Regions from separate parts of the Cellulomonas fimi ATCC 484 genome, predicted to be linked through region 1. Evidence: riboswitches for the same ligand, from Rfam matches in the RefSeq annotation. Region 1 holds a riboswitch; each other region holds the start of a gene.

Region 1 (4,717 bases):
GCTTCCCCGCCTGACGGTCCCGGCCTCGGCGGGCCGCGGGCCGGTCCGGGCCGGGCCTCAGTCGTCGAGCGCCGGACCGCACGCGGCCGCCGCCGTCGCGGCGAGCGCGTCCAGGCCGTGCACCTGGACGAGCGGGCGGGTGTCGTCGACGACCGTCCAGCAGGCGTCCACGACCTCGTACCGGGACGACGGGCCGTGAGCCAGGTACTGCCGCAGCGCGACGACGAGCCGGTCGACCGCCTCGCTCGTCGTCCCGACCCCCACCGACGCGCGGATAGCCCCGCCCGAGGCGCCGAGGTGCGCGAGCAGCGGGTGCGCGCAGAACCGGCCGTCGCGCACGCCGATGCCGTGCTCGGCCGACAGGTACGCGGCGACGAGCCCCGGGTCGTGCCCGGGGACGGTGAACGTGAGCACCCCGACGGGGTCGGCGGAGTCGGGCCAGATGCGGGCGACCTCGACGCCGTCGATCGTCGCGAGCCCGTCGAGCAGGCGGGTCCGCAGGGCGTCCTCGTGCGCGGCGAGCGTCCCCGCGGGCAGCGCGGCGAGCCGGTCGCAGGCCTCCGCGAGGGCGATCGCGCCGAGCACGTTCGGGGACCCCGCCTCGTGGCGGGCGGGTGCGGGCTGCCACACCGTGCGGTCGGCGCGGACGTCCCGCACCGCCCCGCCGCCGGCGAGGTGCGGCGTGCCCGTGTCGAGCCAGTCACGGCGGCCGACGAGCGCCCCGGCCCCGAACGGCGCGTACGTCTTGTGGCCCGAGAAGGCGACGTAGTCGGCCCCCGTGCGGGCGAGCGAGAAGCCGCGGTGCGGCACGAGCTGCGCCCCGTCGACGGCGACACGCGTGCCGACGGCGTGCGCGAGCGCGACGACCTCCTCGACGGGCAGGCCCTCGCCCGTGACGTTGGACGCGCCCGTGAGCGTGAGCAGCGCGTACGGCTGGCGGGCGAGCTCGTCGCGCAGCGCGTCGAGCGTGCCGGCGACGGTGGACGCGATGGGCAGGATCGTCGTGGCACCGCGGCCGGACTGCTCGACCCACGGCAGGAGGTTCGCGTGGTGCTCGATGTCGAGCACGAGGACGCGCCCGCCGTCGGGCACGACACCCGCGAGCAGGTTGAGCGAGTCCGTGGTGTTCCGCGTGACGATCGCGACGTCGTCGGGACGCGCGTCGACGAAGCGGGCGATCGTCTGCCGGGCGGACTCGTAGAGCGCGGTGGAGACCTGCGAGAGGTAGCCGGCGCCGCGGTGCACCGACGCGTACAGCGGCAGCACCTCGGTGACGCGCGCGGCGACGGCCTCGAGGGCAGGGGCGCTCGCGGCGTAGTCGAGGTTCGCGTACGTGCGCTGCGTGCCGTCGACGAGCGGGACGGTGGTGTCCGCCCCGACGACGGGCAGCAGGGCGGCGACGGGCTCGCGGGTCGACGACGTGGGCACGGCGTCGACCTCGGCACAGGACGCGTGCTCGGCGGTGGCGGTCATGGTGCTCCTCACGGTCCGTGGGAGCCGCACCGACGGCGGTCCCCGCGCTTGCCGTCCGCCGGGCGGCGGTCGGCCTGGTCGTCACCCGGGGCACCCCACCGCGGAGGAGGGTTGCCGGCCAGCGAGCCGGGGCTTCGCGCTGGCGCTCATGACCTGACGACGAGGGTTTCCGACGGCCGCGGGACTGTCAACGAGAGCGACGGCGTGTCTCGTATGACGGGACGTCGTGTCCGCCCCTTGACCACGGCGGCGCGAGCGCGCGTAGCATCGCGGCAACCATCCAGAGCGGCCGAGAGATCTGGCTCGACGACGCCGCAGCAACCCCCCGGGCCCGCCCGGGCGAGGGTGCTACCGCCAGGACCGATGGAGGAACGCATGGGCTACGCCGGTGACCTGACCCCGCAGGAGGCGTGGGACCTGCTCGCGTCGGACGAGCGCGCGCTGCTCGTCGACGTCCGGACCGAGGGCGAGTGGCGCACGATCGGCGTCCCCGACGCGAGCGACCTCGGCGGCCGCGCGGCGCTCGTCCAGTGGACGACCCCGCAGGGCCTCAACCCGCGGTTCGTCGACGAGCTCGCCCAGGCAGGGCTCACGCCGGGCGACGAGCGGCCCGTCGTCTTCCTGTGCCGCTCCGGCGTGCGCTCCGTCGCCGCCGCGCAGGCCGCGACCGCCGCCGGGTTCGGCCCGGCGTACAACGTGCTGCGCGGGTTCGAGGGCGACGTCGGCCCCGACGGGCAGCGCGGGCACGTGGGCTGGCGCGCCGAGGGCCTGCCCTGGACCACGCTGTGAGCGGGTCCGCACCCGGCCGCGTGCCCGGCCCCGGTGACTGGGACGACCGGTCCGTCGACCGCTCCACGCTGCGCCCGGACACGCTCGCCGTGCGCGGCGGGCTCGTGCGCTCCGAGTTCCAGGAGATGTCCGAGGCCCTGTTCCTCACGCAGGGGTACGTCTACGACTCCGCCGCGCAGGCGGAGTCGGCGTTCGCCGGCGACGTCGACCGGTTCCTCTACTCCCGCTACTCCAACCCGACCGTGTCGACGTTCGAGGAGCGCCTGCGCCTCCTCGACGGCGCCGAGGCCGCCTACGCGACCGCGACCGGCATGTCCGCGGTGTTCACCGCGCTCGCCGCGCTCGTGCGGCAGGGCTCGCGCGTCGTCGCCGCCCGGGCCCTGTTCGGGTCGAGCGTCGTGATCTTCGACGAGATCCTCGCGGCGTGGGGCGTGCGGACCGACTACGTCGACGGGCACGTGTCGTCCCAGTGGGAGGAGGCGCTGTCCACCCCCGCCGACGTCGTGTTCTTCGAGACGCCGTCCAACCCCATGCAGGACCTCGTCGACATCGCGACCGTGTCGCGCCTCGCGCACGCCGCGGGGGCGACCGTCGTCGTCGACAACGTCTTCGCGACGCCCGTGCTGTCCCGCCCGCTCGACCTCGGCGCCGACGTCGTCGTCTACTCCGCGACCAAGCACATCGACGGCCAGGGCCGCGTGCTCGGCGGCGCGATCCTCGGCTCCGCCGCGTACGTGCGCGGCCCCGTGCAGACGCTCATCCGCAACACCGGCCCGTCGCTCTCCCCGTTCAACGCGTGGGTGCTGCTCAAGGGGCTGGAGACGATGTCGCTGCGCGTGCGCCACCAGGCCGCCTCCGCGCTCGACCTGGCCGGCTGGCTCGAGCAGCACCCGGCCGTCGCGTCCGTCCGCTACCCGTTCCTGCCGTCGCACCCGCAGCACGAGCTCGCGCGCGCCCAGCAGACGGGCGGCGGGACCGTCGTCACGCTGAACCTGCGGGTCCCCGAGGGCGCGACCCCCGACGTCGCGAAGAAGTCGACGTTCGCGTTCCTCGACGCGCTGCGGGTCGTCGACATCTCGAACAACCTCGGCGACGCGAAGTCCATCGTCACGCACCCGGCGACGACGACCCACCGCAAGCTCGGCCCCGAGGGCCGCGCCGCCGTCGGGATCGCCGAGTCGACCGTCCGCCTGTCCGTCGGCCTGGAGGACGTCGAGGACCTGCGTGAGGACCTCGCGCAGGCGCTCGACCACGCGCTGTGACGCCGGTCGAGCGACCGCCCGTCAGTCGCTGATCGCCACGACGCCCGGGAAGCCGGCGCACCGCGCCCACGCGTCGCGTGAGACGAGCACGCGCCCCGGGCCCGCGCGGCAATCACGCGGACCGCAGGGCCGTGCTCGCGCGGGACGACCGGCCGACGCTCACGCCCGGGGCGCGGCGTCGACCAGCACGGCGATGCCGTCCAGGAGGCGGGCCAGGCCGAACTCGAACGCCCGGTACGGGTCGTAGGCGGCCTGGTTCGCCTCGCCCGCGACCGGCCCGACGCGCGCGACCGTCGGGTAGGCGGCCGGGTCGAAGACCTGGTCGACGTACGGGGCGGTCGCCGCCCACCACTGCTCCTCGCTGATGCCGGTGAGGCGCTCGGCCTGCGCGCGGTCGAGGACACCGCGCGCGGCGCCGGCGACGAACCCGTCGACGAGCGTGACGACCGCGTCCATCGTGACCTCGTCGAGCCCGGTCCCGTCGACGGCGCGGAGCTCGACCTCGTACTTGGCCATGACGTTGGGGCCGAGCGGCGGGCGGCCCATGGTCGCGACCTGCAGCAGCCACGGGTGCCGCTCGTGCACCGCCCAGTTGGCGCGGGCGACGGCCCCGAGCCGGTCGCGCCAGCCGTCCGGCCCGGCGGGCGGGGCGGGCGCGGCGAGCCCACCGAGCGCGTCGACGACCTCGCCGAGCACGTCGTCGACCATGAGGTCGACGAGCTCGCCCTTGCCGGGGACCCACGTGTAGAGCGTCATCGCACCGACGCCGAGCTCGCTCGCGACGCGGCGCATCGACAGCGCGGCGAGGCCCTCGGCGTCGGCGAGCGCGACGGCCGTGCGGACGACGCGGTCGACGGACAGCCCCGCGGCGGCACCCCGGCCGCGGGGCGCCGCGGGCTCCTCGGTGCGCCACAGGAGGGCCATGCTCCGCGCGGGGTCGCCGGTCCCGGTGTGCTCGCTCATGCGCTCATCCTCCCCGGCGGGAACGGATGGTGACGGCCGTGCGTTGTTGTCGTACGCTGTACGATAAGCGTCCACCACCGAGGAGGCCACCCATGCCCTCGTCCACCCGCTCCCCCGCCCGCCCGGACCTCGCGGTCCGCGCCCGCGGCCTCACACGTCGCTACGGCGACACCACCGTCCTCGACGGCCTCGACCTCGACGTCGAGCCCGGCACCGTGCACGCGCTGCTC
Region 2 (4,717 bases), 910 kb from region 1:
GTGAGCCACCACGAGGTACGCAGGTGGTCGCGCCCGCCGGCTACGAGCGCGCCCCACTCGGGTGCGGGCGGTGGCTCGCCGTAGCCGAGGAACGACAGCGACGACACGGCCAGCACGGCGGCGCCGAGCTCGAGCGCCGCGAGCACGACGACCGGGCCGACGGAGTTGGGCAGCACGTGGCCGAGCAGGACCGTCCACCAGGGGCTGCCGCCGGCCTGCGCCGCCTCGACGTACCCGGACGTGCGCACGCGCAGCACCTCGGAGCGCATGATCCGCGACACCGACGCGACGTTCGCGAGGCCGACGGCGATCGCGACGTTCACGGACCCGAACCCGAGGACGGTGATGAGCGCGAGCGACAGCAGCAGCGCCGGGATCGACAGCAGCACGTCGACGACGCGCATCGCGACGTCGTCCACGAGCCCGCCGACGAAGCCGGCGACGAGCCCGATCAGCGCGCCGACGACGAGGCCGACGAGCACCGCGACGAGCGCCGCCTGCAGCGTGAGCTGCGTGCCGTGGACGACGCGCGTGTAGAGGTCGCGGCCCAGCTGGTCGGTGCCGAACCAGTGTGCCCCGGACGGCGGCTGGAGCTTGTCGGCCGGCACGCCGGACAGCGGGTCGCCGGGTGCGAGCAGGGTCGGCACGAACGCGGCGACGAGCACCGCGAGCGACCAGAGCAGCGCGAGCACGAGGCCGGGACGTCGCCCGAGGTCCTCGAGGCGCGTGCGCCACGGGCCGCGGTGCGTGAGCTCGTCGTCGTGCGCGCGCACCGCGTCGGCGAACCGCTCGGCCGCGGTGGTGGTGAAGTCGTCGGCGCGCGCGTCGGGGTCGAGCGCGGTGGGGACGAACCCGTCGGGGCGGCGGGTCTGCGCGCCGGTGAGGCTGTCGAGCGAGCTCATCGCGGTCCTCCGGCGGCGTGCGGCGCGACACCGACGAGCGCGTCGGCATCCGGGCCGTGGGCGTCGTGGGCGGGGTCGGTGCCGCGGCCCGGGCCGGCCGACGCGCCGGCCGCGGTGTCGTCGCGCGCGTCGTCGCGCCCCGCGTCGTCCGTCGTGGGGACCGCACGGCCGGCGGCGACGATGCGCGGGTCGAGCAGCGGGTAGACGACGTCGACCGCGAGGTTCGCGAGCACGTACACCGTCGCGGCGACGAGCACGACGCCCTGCACCACGGGGATGTCCTGTGCGGCGACGGCCGTGGCGGTGAGACGCCCGATCCCGGCGCGCGAGAAGACGGTCTCCGTGACGACGGCGCCGGACAGCAGCCCGCCGACGACGAGGCCCGTCGCGGTGAGGGCGGGCAGCGCCGCGTTGCGCAGCGCGTGCCGCAGGTGCACGCGGGCCCGCCCCGCGCCCTTGGCGACCGCGGTGTCGACGTACGGTTCGTGCAGCGTGTGCAGCAGGCTGCGGGACAGCAGCTGGGCGACGACCGCCGACGTCGGCAGCGCCAGCGTGACGGCGGGCAGGACGACCGAGGCGAGCCCCTGGTTGCCGAGCGCCGGGAACAGCGGCAGCTGGAACGAGAACCACTGCACGAGCGTCAGGCCGAACCAGAACGACGGGATCGCGACCCCGAGCGGCGGAAGCGACTGCAAGAGACCGGCGAGCGCGCGGCTGCGGGTCGCGGTCGCGAGGATCGCGAGCGAGCCGCCTCCGACGACCGCGAGCAGCAGGGCTGCGCCCGCGATCGCGGCGGTCGGCGGCAGCGCCTGTGCGAGCAGCGTCGTCACGGGCTGCTTGCTCACGACCGACGTGCCGAGGTCACCGCGCAGCGCGTCGAGCAGCCGGCTCACGTACTGCGCGGCGAGCGGCTGGTCGAACCCGTACTCCGCGCGCAGCGCGTCGAGCTGCTCGGGTGTGACGTCGTTCGACTCGCCGCCGAACATGACCGACACGGGGTCGCCGGGCAGCGCGTACAGGACGAGGAACGACACCGTGTACGCGGCCCACAGGACGAGCAGGGCGAGGCCGAGCCGACGGACCAGGTAGCGCGTCACGGCGTGGCCGCCGGACGGTGCGGGGCGGTGGTCATGCGGACTCCTTCGGTGCGCCGAGGTGGCGCGCGAGGGCGGGCGGCGTGCTTGCACGGCCGAAGCCGTGCCGGGTCATCACCTGGAGCACCCCGCCACGTGCGGAGGGTTGCCGCCCGACCAGCCAGGGCTTGACGTCGGGTCTCGTGACCGGCGGTGAAGGTAGGAACGGCCGTCGGGGCGGTCAATGGGTGGTCGTCGCTGTCTCACGATGCGGAAAGGGCCGCTCGCGGACACGGTGCACGCGCTGGGTCTTGACCTGCGAGACGACTCCGGCCGCCCCTTGACGCGGGCGGAGTGCCGTCGGAGCGTGCGTCCCGCCCAGACCGCCGTTCGACCGCCCGCCCGCACGGCATCCGCCGCACCGCTGCACGAGGAGCCCGGCATGACTCGATCCACCGCCCCCGCCCAGGACCTCAGCCTCGACGAGGCCGGTGCCCTCGCCCCCCTCGTGAGCCCCGGCGAGGCGGCCGAGCGCGTCGCGGCGGGAGCGGTTCTCGTCGACGTCCGCAGCGACGCCGGCCGCGCCACCACGGGCAGCCTGCCGGGGGCGACGGTCGTCGACCGGTACGCGGTCGACACGGCCTTCGACCTCGACTCGGCGGCGCGGGTCGTGCCGGCCCTGTCGCTCGACACGCCCGTCGTCGTGGTCTGCGGCTCGGTCCGGGGTTCCGGTCCGGTCGCGGCCGCGCTGCGGGACAAGGGCTTCACGGACGTCGTGCACGTCGAGGGTGGGGCACCGGCGTGGCGCGACGCCGGGCTGCCCGTCGAGCAGGCCGACGACGGCGCCGCGACGAGCATCCGGTGACCGCACCGACGGGCGCCCGTGCGCCTGCGTCGCCGACCGTCGGCGCGCCTGCGCTCGAGATCCGCACCGCCCGGGCCGACGAGCTCGAGGCGGTCGGGATGCTGACGCGGCGCGCGTTCGACGCCGGACCGTACGGCGCCGCGACCGACCCCGCACGGGTCCGCCTCATGCTCGACGCGGGCGCCCGGGCGAGCGCGGGGGACCTGCTCGTCGCGACGGCCGACGGCCGGCTGGTCGGCACGGTCAGCCTGCTGCGGCCCGGTCACGGGCTGACGCGGCAGGCGCGGGGGGGGACGAGGCCGAGATCCGTCTGCTCGCGGTCGAGCCGGGCGCACAGGGGCACGGTGCGGGCGCGGCGCTCGTCGTCGCGGCGGTGGACCGGGCCCGCGGGTGGGGCGTGCGGGCCGTCGTGCTCGACACGGGCGCACGCAACGTCGGCGCGCAGCGTCTCTACGAGCGCCTCGGGTTCGAGCGCACGCCGACGCGGGAGAGTGCCGTGGTGCCCGGGGTCGGCAGGCTCGTCGTCCTCGTGCACTCCCTCGTGCGGCCGGGCGTGCCGGTGCGCCGGATCGCCCCGCACGAGCACGACGCCGTCGCACGCCTGTCGGTCGAGGCCTACGCACACGACCACGAGCTCACCGACTCGTACCGGGCGTCGGTCGCCGACGTCGCGACGCGCGCCCGTGAGCACGAGGTCTGGGTCGCGCAGGACCGGGTCACGGGCGACCTGCTCGGTACCGTCGCGACGCCGCGGCCCGGCGCGCACATCTCGCCGCTCGGCCGCGACGGCGAGCTGGACTTCCGGCTGCTCGCCGTGGCCCCGCAGGCGCGGCGACGGGGCGTGGGCGCGCTGCTCACGCGGTTCGCCGTCGAGCTGGCGCGCGAGCGTGGGCTGCGCCGCGTGGTGATGAGCTCCGGGCCGGCCATGACGGGCGCGCACCGCCTGTACGAGAGCCTCGGCTTCACGCGCCTGCCCGAGCGGGAGACGCGCGTCGTCGACGGGGCCACGCTGCTCGCGTTCGGGCTCGACCTCGACCGTGCCGCCGCACCGTGGAAGGCCCGGACCTCGGACGACGACCCGGGGCTACCCTGACGGGATGACCGCATCGCTCGACGTCCCCCTGCACGACGAGGCCGCCGACGGCCGGGACGTCCCGGCGCAGGTCCGTGCGGTCGCGCAGCGCGCCAAGGTCGCGTCCCGGGCCCTCGCGACCGCCACGCGCGCGACCAAGGACGCGGCCCTGCACGCGCTCGCCGACGCCCTGGTCGCCGCCACGGAGGAGGTCGTCGCCGCCAACGCGCGCGACCTCGAGCGCGGCCGCGCCGACGGGCTGTCCGCCGGGCTGCTCGACCGCCTCGCGCTCACGCCCGAGCGTGTCGTCGCGATCGCCGACGCCCTGCGGGAGCTGGCTGCACTGCCCGACCCGGTCGGCGAGGTGGTCCGCGGCTCGACGCTCCCGAACGGCCTGCGGCTGCGCCAGCTCCGGGTCCCGATGGGCGTCGTCGGGATGATCTACGAGGCCAGGCCCAACGTGACGGTCGACGCCGCGGGGCTCGCGCTCAAGAGCGGCAACGCCGTCGTCCTGCGCGGCGGCTCCGCGGCCGCGGCCAGCAACGAGGTGATCGTCGGCGTGCTGGCACGGGCGCTCGAGACGCGGGGGCTGCCCGGCGACCTCGTGCAGTCCATCGACGCCTGGGGCCGCGAGGGCGCCGTCGCGCTCATGCACGCGCGCGGGCTCGTCGACGTGCTCGTGCCGCGCGGGGGAGCGGACCTCATCGCGACCGTCGTGCGCGAGTCGACCGTGCCCGTCATCGAGACGGGTGTCGGCAACGTGCACGTCTACGTCGACGAGAGCGCCGACCTGGCCGTCGCCCTG
Region 3 (4,717 bases), 2.0 Mb from region 1:
ACCTCGGCGACCACGTCGACGGCCGCGCCCTGGTCGGGCGAGGAGTCGGCCATGGAGGACAGCTGGGAGCCGAACGTGCGGGCCGTCCCGGCGAAGCGCCGCTGCTGGCCCGAGGCCTGCGTCGTGAGCTCGCCGCGTGCGTCCTCCAGGAGGCGTCGCGTCTGCCGACGTGCCTCGCGGACGACGGCGCCGGCCTCGGCCTTCGCCTCCTGGGCCACGTGCTGACCGGCCTGCGCAGCGCTGTGCGCCACGTCGGACGCCTGCTCCTTGGCGGTGCTCGCCGCCTGCTGCGTGCGCTCGCCCGCGCCGGCCGACGTGCCGCCCGAGCCGGTGGTGCCGGTCGTGCCGCCGCCGAGCGTGCCGCCGGTGCCGAGCGTGCCGCTCGTGCCGGTGCTGCCCGTGCTGCTGGTGCCGCTCGTGCCGAGCGGGGTGTCGGGGTCGTTGCGGGTCCCGAACGGGTCAGGCGTGCTGGTGGTCATGAGACGTCCTCGTGGTCGGTCGACGACGCGACGACGCGTGCCGTCGAGAGGGAGAGCCGCGTGGTGGGGGGACACCGGGGCCCCGGTGCTCCACACGGGGTCGGGAGGACCAGCGGGTGTCCCGCGTCCTCGAGGGGGCCGGCGGTCTGCTACGTCGGCGGGGCGGCCCTCGTGGGGGCCGGCTCCTGCCAGGCTAGGTCGGCACTCCCGGACCGGCCACCGGAACGGCCCGGGGCCGTCCGGTCGCCCGGCGGGGGTGGTGCCTGCCCGGTGCGGTCAGGCGCACCCGGCGCGGGCCGCGCGGCGTCCCAGGTCGACGAGGTCCTCGCCCGTGAGGCCGGGCCAGCCGTGCACGGCGGTGCGCCAGTCCGACGGCACCGCGGACGCGCCCCAGCGGGCGCCGAGGAGCGCACCGGCGATCGCGGCCACGGTGTCGGTGTCGTCGCCCGCGTGCACCGCGGCCTGCAGCGCGTCGGGCAGGTGACGCGTGCCGTCATGGGCCGTCGTGGTCGTGATCGCGGCCCACGCGGCCTGCAGCGCGGTGACCGTGAACCCGTTCGGCGCGAAGAGCGCCGGGTCCGCTCCCGTGGCGTCCTCGATGCGGGTCTGCCATGCGTCGCGCCGGTCGGGCGGCAGGAGGTCGAGGCCGCCGAGCAGGTCGAGGCGCGCGTCGAGGACCGCGACGCGCACCGCCTCGGACCACAGCACGCACGAGTCGCCCGCGAGGTCGTCGGCGTGCGTGAGCAGCGCGACCGCGCGCGCGGCGGCGGCGGTGCGCTCGCGGTCGTGCAGAGCCGTGAGCCCGACGACGCCCGTCCGCATGAGGGCGCCGTTGCCGGCGGTGCGTCCGGTCAGGTCGTGCAGCTGCGCGGACCGCGCGCGCAGGTTTGCCGCGCTGCCCGGCCCGGGGGTCTCGGTCGTGAGGACCTGACGGGTCTGCGCGCCGACGTCGGACGCGCCACCCGTGAGCCAGGCGAGGAAGCCGTCGGCGACCGCGTCGAGCGCCGCGTCGGACGTCAGGTCGGTGCCCGTGGCGGCGACGCGCGCGACGCAGACGCTCATCTGGGTGTCGTCGGACCACTCGCCGGGTGCGTAGGGCCCGAGCCCGCCGCCGACCATCCGCGCCGGCCCGTCGAACGGCGGTGCGAACTCGTACGGGACGCCGAGCGCGTCGCCGACCGCCTGGGCCAGCAGCACGCCCGCGGCGCGGTCGAGCAGGGCGGTCTGGGCGTCGTCCACGGGCGGGTCTCCGTCGGTCGCGGGGGGGGTGTGGCGGTGGCCGGGCCACGGGCCGACCGGGCGCAGCATGCCACGGGCGTGCGGGCGCGGATCCCGCGGTCTTGTCAACGATCTATCAACGATATATCGTTCGAGACGTCGGGACGCGAGGCCCGCACCTCCCGGACCACCGGTCGAGACCTGCCCGCGCCAGGAAGCACCCTCCCGACGACCCACCCCAGACCTCAGGAGGACGACCATGCGACACCACCACTTCCACCACGACCCCGACCTGCACGACGTCCCCGGCGAGGGCGACCGCCGCGGCCGCGGCGGGGGCTTCGGACCCGGCCCCGGCTTCCGTCCTGGACCCGGTCCCGGCTTCGGCGCGGGGTTCGGACCCGGCCCGCGTGGCGGCTTCGGTCCTCGGCACGGCGGCCCGCACGGCCGCGGCGGACGGGGGAGGGCGGGGCGGGGCGACATCCGCGCCGCGGTCCTGCTCCTGCTCGCCGAGCAGCCGATGCACGGCTACCAGCTCATCCAGGAGGTCGCCGAGCGCTCGCAGGGGCGCTGGCGGCCCAGCCCCGGCGCCGTCTACCCGGCGCTCGCACTCCTGGAGGACGAGGGTCTCGTGACCCTCGTCGCCCAGGGCGGCCGGCGCCTGGCCAGCCTCACCGACGCGGGCCGCGCGCACGTCGAGGAGCACCGCGACGCCCTCGGAGCGCCGTGGCTCGACGCCGCAGAGCGTCCCGAGCAGCCGCACCGGGCGCTGCGCCCGGCCCTCGAGGCGCTGTCCGCCGCCGCCGTCCAGGTGGCGCGCACGGGTACCCCGGAGCAGGCGACGGCCGCCGTGGCGGTCCTCGACCGCGCCCGGCGCGACCTGTACCTGCTGCTCGCGGGCGAGCCGGTCGCCCCGGCCGACCTCCACGCCGTCGCAGGTCAGGGCGGCGACGCACCTGCGGAGGGTGCCACGGCCTGACGGGCCGGTCCGTCCGCACGACGACGACCCCTCCGACGCATGCCGCGCCGGAGGGGTCGTCGTGCTGCCCGCCGTGACGAGCGTCTCGCTGACCGGGTGGTCACCGATCGACTATCCTGGCCGCGGTTCACGAGCTGCAGCGTCAAGTACCCGGCTGGCTGCACGGCAACCCTCCTGATCGAGCGGGGTGCCCCGGGGCGAGAACCGGTGGTGCGTCACGGTGGCGCCCACAAGTCGGCCGGCGCCCCGGCGCCCGAGGAGGACCATGCGCACCGCTCCCGCGTCGCACGCCCGTGCGACCGCCCCGCGACCGCGTGCCCACCTGCTGGCCGTCTCAAATCCCGATACGAATGATCGGAATTTGACACGTGTCCAGCAGCACCGCTTCACTGACGGTACCGCCGGGAGCCACCGCGCCCCGGCCCGAGGAAGAGGTCGATCGATGGACACCCGCGAGGCCCGCACCCTGACCGCCACCACGGCCGTCATGTGTCGCATGCCCGCGTGTCCGGCGACCCGCGGCCCGCTGGCCTGAGCCGGCACCGAGCCGTCCCCCGTCGCACCTGAGGCACCCGGCGCCCGCGCCGGGTGCCTCGCCGGACGGCGTCGCGCCGTCCTCCGTCCCCCGCCGGCCCGCCCGGGCCCGGCACCTCCCTGCGTCGCCGCCCGACGCCCCGCCTTCCCGGCAGTCGCCGGGTGCACCCCTAGGAGACACGCATGTCCGAGAACGTCCCCGTCCTGCCGGCCAAGAACGGAGGCGGACGCCGCACCGGCCTCGTCGTCGGTGCCGTCGTCGCCGTGGTGGTCCTCGTCGCCGCGCTCGTGTTCGCGCTCACACGTCCCGGCACGGACGACGCCGCCGCCGCGGAGGAGGGTGCGACCGTCGTGCGCCTCGGGACGACCGACGTCGCCCAGCCGCACTGGGAGATCCTCACCGAGCTGGCCGCGGAGGAGGGGATCGACCTCGAGATCGTCGGCTTCTCGGAGTACACGCAGCCGAACCCGGCGCTCACCGAGGACGAGATCGACCTCAACGCGTTCCAGCACATCCTGTATCTGGCCGACCACAACAACAACACCGGCGACGACCTGCAGCCCATCGGCTCCACGCTGATCGTCCCGCTGCCGCTGTACTCCGAGAAGCACGAGGACGTCAGCGAGTTCACGAAGGGCGAGCAGGTCGCGATCCCCAACGACGCGACCAACCAGGCGCGCGCGCTGTTCGTGCTCGAGGAGGCCGGGCTCATCACGTTCACCGGCGAGCCCAAGGTCCCGACGCCGGACGACGTCGACACCGAGAAGTCCACGGTCGTCGTGCGCCCGGTGGAGGCCTCGCAGACCGCCGGCCTCATCAGCGACCCCGACATCGCGGGCGTGATCGTCAACAACAACTTCGCGACCGACGCGGGCTTCGACCTCGACGGCTACGTCTTCGCGGACGACCCGAGCTCGCAGGGCGCGCAGCCGTACATCAACGTCATCGCGGCCCGCCCGGACGACGTGGACAACCCGGCGTACCAGAAGATCGTCGAGCTCTACCACGACCCGAAGGTGCTCGAGTCGGTCGTCGAGTCCTCCGGCGGCACCGCCGTCATCGTCGAGGGCTACGACGCGGCGAAGCTGAAGGACGTCCTCGCCGAGACGCAGGAGAACCTCAAGGCCGCGGGCTGACCCCCCCGCGCGGCCCGGCACCTCACCGCGAGGCGCCGGGCCGCGCAGCCGTTCCCCCGGGCGCCACCCCAGCCCGCCGCCCCGGTCCACCCGACGAGGCCCGACCGGCCTTGCGAAAGGTCCCCCACGTGACCCCCATCATCGAGTTCCGCGACGTCCGCAAGGTGTTCGACGGCCCGAACGGGCCGATCCACGCCGTCGACGGCGTCGACCTCGCCGTCGAGAAGGGCGAGATCTTCGGTGTCATCGGCTACTCCGGCGCCGGCAAGAGCACGCTCGTGCGGCTCATCAACGGCCTCGAGCGCGTGACGTCCGGGCAGCTCCTCGTCGACGGCGACGACGTCGCCGCGCTGAGCGAGCGCCAGCTCGA
Region 4 (4,717 bases), 2.0 Mb from region 1:
GCCCCTGCGGGCCGCGCGGCGTCGGGAACGTGCCGCGCACCTGGAAGTGCGGGCCGACGTGCTCGACGTCCCGCAGGAACGCACCACCCTCGCGGTCGCCCAGCACGGCGTCGTCGTCCCACGAGTCCCAGAGCGCGCGGGCGACCGCGACGAGCTCGGCGGCCCGCTCGTAGCGCTGCTCGTAGGGCAGGAAGCCGCCGCGGCGGAAGTTCGCACCGGTGAACGCGTCGGGCGACGTCACGAGGTTCCACGCGGCGCGCCCGCCCGAGAGCACGTCGAGCGTCGCGAACTGCCGCGCGACCTCCCACGGCTCGTTGAACGTCGTGTTGATCGTGCCGACCAGGCCCAGCCGGTCGGTCACGGCCGCGAGCGCGGCGAGCACGGGCAGGGTGTCGGGCCGCCCGACGACGTCGAGGTCGAAGATCTCGCCCTTGTGCTCGCGCAGGCGCAGGCCCTCGGCGAGGAAGAAGAAGTCGAGGCGCGCGTCCTCGGCCGAGCGGGCGAGGTGCTCGAACGACGCGAAGTCGATCTGGCTGCCCGAGTCGGGCTCGGTCCAGACGGTGGTCGAGTTGACGCCCGGGAAGTGCGCGCCGAGGTGGACCTGCTTGCGGGGGACGGTCATGGCGCGGCTCAGGCGATCGCGGAGGCGTAGCGGGAGGCGGGGCGCGCGAGCCCGAGGGTGTCGCGCAGCGTCGTGCCGGGGTAGGTGTCGCGGAACGCTCCCGCGGCGCGCAGCAGCGGGACCACCTCGTCGGCGATGCCGTCGACGTCGGTGTGCAGCGCGGCAGGCCGCAGCACGAACCCGTCGACCGCGCCCGTGACCGTCCAGTCCTCGACGGTCGCCGCGAGCTCCGCGGCCGTCCCGACGTGCGCGTACCCGTCGGGTCGGCGTGCGTCGCCGGCGAGCGCGTCGAGCAGGGCCAGGCGCTCGCGTGCCGCGGCGGCGGTCCCGCCCAGCACGACGAGCACGTCCGCGAGGACCCGGATCTCGTCGGGGTCGCGCCCGACGGCCGCGGCGGCGGCCCGGATCTCGGCGCGCTGCACGGCGGCGTCCGCGCGGTCGGTCACGGCGATCCGGACGACGTCCGCCTGGTGCGCGGCGAAGGCACGCGCGGGCGACGAGGTCGCACGCACGACGACGGGCGGCTGGCCCTGCGGCGAGCGCGGTGTGATCGACGACCCGCGCACGACGAACCGGACGCCCTCGTGGTCGATCCGGTGGATCTTGTCGCGGTCGACGAACCGGCCGGTCGCGACGTCGCGGATCTCCGCGTCGTCCTCCCAGCTGTCCCAGAGCTTGCGCACGACGTCGACGGCCTCGTCGGCCTCGGCGACCGCGTCGGCCTCGTCCTGCACCTGCTTGCGTCCGAAGGCCGCGGTGACCTGCGGCGACGTCGACCAGGCGACCTGCCAGGCGGCGCGCCCGTGGCTGACGTGGTCGATCGTCTGCAGCGCCTTGGCGACGTGGAACGGCTCGGTGTGCGTGGTGTCGACCGTCGCGACCAGCCCGATGCCCGCGCTGCGGGGGGCGAGCCGCGCCGAGACGAGGGCCGCGTCGAGCCGCCCCCGCAACGTGGTGTTGCGGCTCGTGTGGAGCGCGAACGCGTCGTCGAACAGGACGAAGTCGAGCGTCGCGCGCTGCGCGGTGTCGACGAGCTCGCGCAGCCGCTCGGGGTCGAAGAGCCGGTGCGGCTCCGACCCGGACGTGCGCCACGCCTCGGGGTGCGGGCCGGCGTCGGAGAGGTCGAGGCCGAGGTGGGTGCTGCGGGGAGAGACGGTCATGGGGGTGCCATCCGTTTCGGGGTGCGCGGCGGTGCGGACGCGCGGGTGCGCGCCCGGACCGGGGCGTGGCGGGTGCGTGGGACGGGTGCGGCAGGGGCCGCGACGGCGCGTCAGCGCTCGGGCTGCGCGGGAGCCTGTGCCTGTGCGGGGGGCCGGTGGCCGGCCGGCGACGGTGTCGTCGGGGTGCTCAGCGGGCGCGACAGGAGGGCGTGCAGGGGCGACAGCGACACGTGAGGCCGGCTGCGTGCCGGGGTGCTCGCCCGCTGCTCATCGCTCTCTCCTCACGGCAGGCCCTGGGCCTGCGTCCGCGCCGTTGCCGTGGGGTCCACGGCCTGGTCGTCACCCGGGGCACCCCGCCGCGCGGGAGGGTTGCCGTCCAGCGAGCCGGGGCTTGGTGCTGGAGCTCATGACCCCGGACCCGTCGGACCCCGGTGCCGAGAACAGTAGAAAACCCGACTGGATCGGTCAACTATCTGCCGGGCGCGGCTCACATCGTGGACAGCGGTGTCCACCGCGCACGCCGGAGCCGGCCGGCACCCGTGCGGACGGCGATCCGAATACCACCCGCCCGCGCCCCTCGCCCGACATGCGAGACGCCCCTTGCGGCAGGACGATGTCGTGTGGTGACCGAAGAACCCTGGTCACCGGGTCAGGTCGGTGGTCACGAGGCCGCCGAGTCGAGAGAGGCAGTCCGATGGCTCTGTGGCTCATCCTCATCATCGCCGGCGTCGTCATGATCGTCCTCGGCGTCGCCGTCGAAGCCGCGCAGGTCCTCCTCTGGATCGGCGTCATCCTGCTCGTCGTCAGCCTCATCGGCTGGCTCGTCGGGCGCGGACGACGCGCCGTCTGACCCGACCGCCACGACCGGAGAGGAGCCCACCATGGGTCTCGACGACAAGATCGAGCACGCCGCCGAAGAGGCGAAGGGCAAGGTCAAGGAGGGCGTCGGACGCGCGACGGACGACGAGCGCCTCGAGGCCGAGGGCCGCGGCGACCAGGCGTCGGCCAACGTCAAGCAGGCCGGCGACAAGGCCGCCGACGCCGTCGACGACGTCAAGGACGCCTTCAAGAAGTAGCAGCCGCTCGGCGGGGCCCGGCCTGGGACACCGGACCGGGCCCCGCCGCGGACCGCCCGCCCACAGCCCGGCGGGGCTCCCCGGACGCGTCAGAGAGGACGCCGACGTGGCGACGCGCAACGCCGTGCAGCTCATCACCTACGCCGACCGGCTCGGCGGCGACCTCCCCGGCCTCGCGCGGCTGCTGCGCTCCGAGCCGTTCGCAGGCGCGTTCGGCGGGGTGCACGTCCTGCCGTTCTTCACGCCCTACGACGGCGCCGACGCCGGCTTCGACCCCGTCGACCACACCGCCGTCGACCCGCGGCTCGGCACGTGGGAGGACGTCCGGGACCTCGCGCGCACGCACGACGTCGTGGTCGACCTCATCGTCAACCACGTGTCGGCGCAGTCCGCCGCGTTCCTCGACGTGCGGGCGCGCGGCGACGCGTCGCCCTTCGCGCCGATGTTCCTCACGCTGTCGTCGGTGTTCCCCGACGGCGCCCGCGAGGAGAACCTCGCCCGGATCTACCGCCCGCGTCCTGGCCTGCCGTTCACGGCGCTGCGGCTCGGCGACCGGCTGCGGTACGTGTGGACGACGTTCACGCCGCAGCAGGTGGACGTCGACGTCCGTTCCGAGGCAGGCCGCGCCTACCTGACGTCGATCCTCGACGCCGTCGCCGCCGCGGGCGTCGGGCTCGTGCGCCTCGACGCCGTCGGGTACGCCGTCAAGACGCCCGGCACGACGTGCTTCATGACGCGCGAGACGTTCGCCTTCATCGAGGACTTCACCGCGCAGGCGCGCGCCCGCGGCGTCGACGTGCTCGTCGAGGTGCACTCCTACTACCGGCGCCAGGTCGAGATCGGGCGCGCCGTCGACCTCGTCTACGACTTCGCCCTCCCCCCGCTCGTGCTGCACGCGCTGTACGCGGGCGACGGAACCGCGCTGGCCGGCTGGCTGCGCGACCGCCCCCGCAACGCGGTCACGGTGCTGGACACGCACGACGGCATCGGCGTCATCGACGTCGGCCCGGACCAGACGGTCGAGCCGGGCGACGAGCCGCGTCCCGGGCTGCTGACGCCCGAGCAGGTCGACGCGCTCGTCGCGGGAATCCACGCCCGCACGGGCGGGGCCTCCGCGCAGGCGACCGGTGCGGCCGCGTCCAACCTCGACCTCTACCAGGTCAACTCGACGTTCTACGACGCGCTCGGCCGCGACGACCACCGCTATCTCGCCGCGCGCGCCGTGCAGCTCTTCACGCCGGGGATCCCGCAGGTCTACTACGTCGGCGCGCTCGCCGGCGGCAACGACGTCGACCTGCTCGCGCGGACGGGCGTCGGCCGGGACGTCAACCGGCACCACTACACCGCGCAGGAGATCGCCGCCGACCTCGCCCGGCCCGTCGTGCGCGCGCTGCTCGGGCTGTGCCGGTTCCGGAACACCCACCCGGCGTTCGACGGTGACGTCGAGGTGACGCTCGACGGGCCCGTCCTCACGCTCGTGCGCCGCGGCGTCGCGCACCCGGGAGCGTCGGCGACGCTCGTCGTCGACCTCTCCACGGGTGCCGCACGCGTGGACTGGGACGGGCCGCACGGGCGCGGCCGGACGGAGGACCTGCTCCACGCCCCGCTCGACGCCGTGGGCACCGGGGCGGCGGGCGCCGGTTCCTAGCCGGGCGCGTCACCGGGCGGTCCTCGCCGCCGCCCACGCCCCTGTGCAGGTCAGCCGAGGCGCGGGAGCACCTGGTCCTCGTCGAGGACCACACGGAACGGGTCGCCGCGCTCCGCGAGCCGGTCCAGCACGGTGCGGACCGTGAACGCGTCCGGGCGCAGCCACGGCGCGTCGAGCTCGTCCCACGTGATCGGGGCCGACACCGGCGCCC

Evidence for each region. Region 1 has a riboswitch for S-adenosylmethionine ahead of CELF_RS16175 (rhodanese-like domain-containing protein). Riboswitches for the same ligand answer to the same signal wherever they lie in the genome.
Region 2: it holds a riboswitch for S-adenosylmethionine, as region 1 does, so the genes downstream of both, CELF_RS12195 (ABC transporter permease) here and CELF_RS16175 (rhodanese-like domain-containing protein) in region 1, are expected to answer to the same signal.
Region 3: it holds a riboswitch for S-adenosylmethionine, as region 1 does, so the genes downstream of both, CELF_RS06080 (MetQ/NlpA family ABC transporter substrate-binding protein) here and CELF_RS16175 (rhodanese-like domain-containing protein) in region 1, are expected to answer to the same signal.
Region 4: it holds a riboswitch for S-adenosylmethionine, as region 1 does, so the genes downstream of both, CELF_RS05980 (LLM class flavin-dependent oxidoreductase) here and CELF_RS16175 (rhodanese-like domain-containing protein) in region 1, are expected to answer to the same signal.

Annotation. Positions count from the first base shown of each region.
Region 1 covers NC_015514.1:3,583,448-3,588,164, forward strand. Annotated here, with positions in the region: gene CELF_RS16165 (hypothetical protein) at 1-14, shown strand, start outside; gene CELF_RS16170 (aminotransferase class V-fold PLP-dependent enzyme) at 58-1,473, opposite strand; SAM riboswitch class IV at 1,513-1,627, opposite strand; SAM riboswitch class I at 1,747-1,843, shown strand; gene CELF_RS16175 (rhodanese-like domain-containing protein) at 1,849-2,262, shown strand; gene CELF_RS16180 (O-succinylhomoserine sulfhydrylase) at 2,259-3,524, shown strand; gene CELF_RS16185 (TetR/AcrR family transcriptional regulator) at 3,684-4,487, opposite strand; gene CELF_RS16190 (daunorubicin resistance protein DrrA family ABC transporter ATP-binding protein) at 4,580-4,717, shown strand, end outside.
Region 2 covers NC_015514.1:2,675,600-2,680,316, reverse strand. Annotated here, with positions in the region: gene CELF_RS12200 (ABC transporter permease) at 1-902, opposite strand, end outside; gene CELF_RS12195 (ABC transporter permease) at 899-1,999, opposite strand; SAM riboswitch class IV at 2,075-2,184, opposite strand; gene CELF_RS12190 (rhodanese-like domain-containing protein) at 2,418-2,840, shown strand; gene CELF_RS20005 (GNAT family N-acetyltransferase) at 2,764-3,933, shown strand; gene CELF_RS12180 (glutamate-5-semialdehyde dehydrogenase) at 3,938-4,717, shown strand, end outside.
Region 3 covers NC_015514.1:1,318,510-1,323,226, forward strand. Annotated here, with positions in the region: gene CELF_RS19440 (hypothetical protein) at 1-479, opposite strand, end outside; gene CELF_RS06070 (ADP-ribosylglycohydrolase family protein) at 756-1,718, opposite strand; gene CELF_RS06075 (PadR family transcriptional regulator) at 1,957-2,676, shown strand; SAM riboswitch class IV at 2,802-2,916, shown strand; gene CELF_RS06080 (MetQ/NlpA family ABC transporter substrate-binding protein) at 3,394-4,347, shown strand; gene CELF_RS06085 (methionine ABC transporter ATP-binding protein) at 4,476-4,717, shown strand, end outside.
Region 4 covers NC_015514.1:1,295,560-1,300,276, reverse strand. Annotated here, with positions in the region: gene CELF_RS05985 (NtaA/DmoA family FMN-dependent monooxygenase) at 1-622, opposite strand, end outside; gene CELF_RS05980 (LLM class flavin-dependent oxidoreductase) at 631-1,782, opposite strand; SAM riboswitch class IV at 2,087-2,194, opposite strand; gene CELF_RS20360 (hypothetical protein) at 2,477-2,632, shown strand; gene CELF_RS05975 (CsbD family protein) at 2,664-2,858, shown strand; gene gtfA (sucrose phosphorylase) at 2,965-4,506, shown strand; gene CELF_RS05965 (DNA polymerase domain-containing protein) at 4,557-4,717, opposite strand, start outside.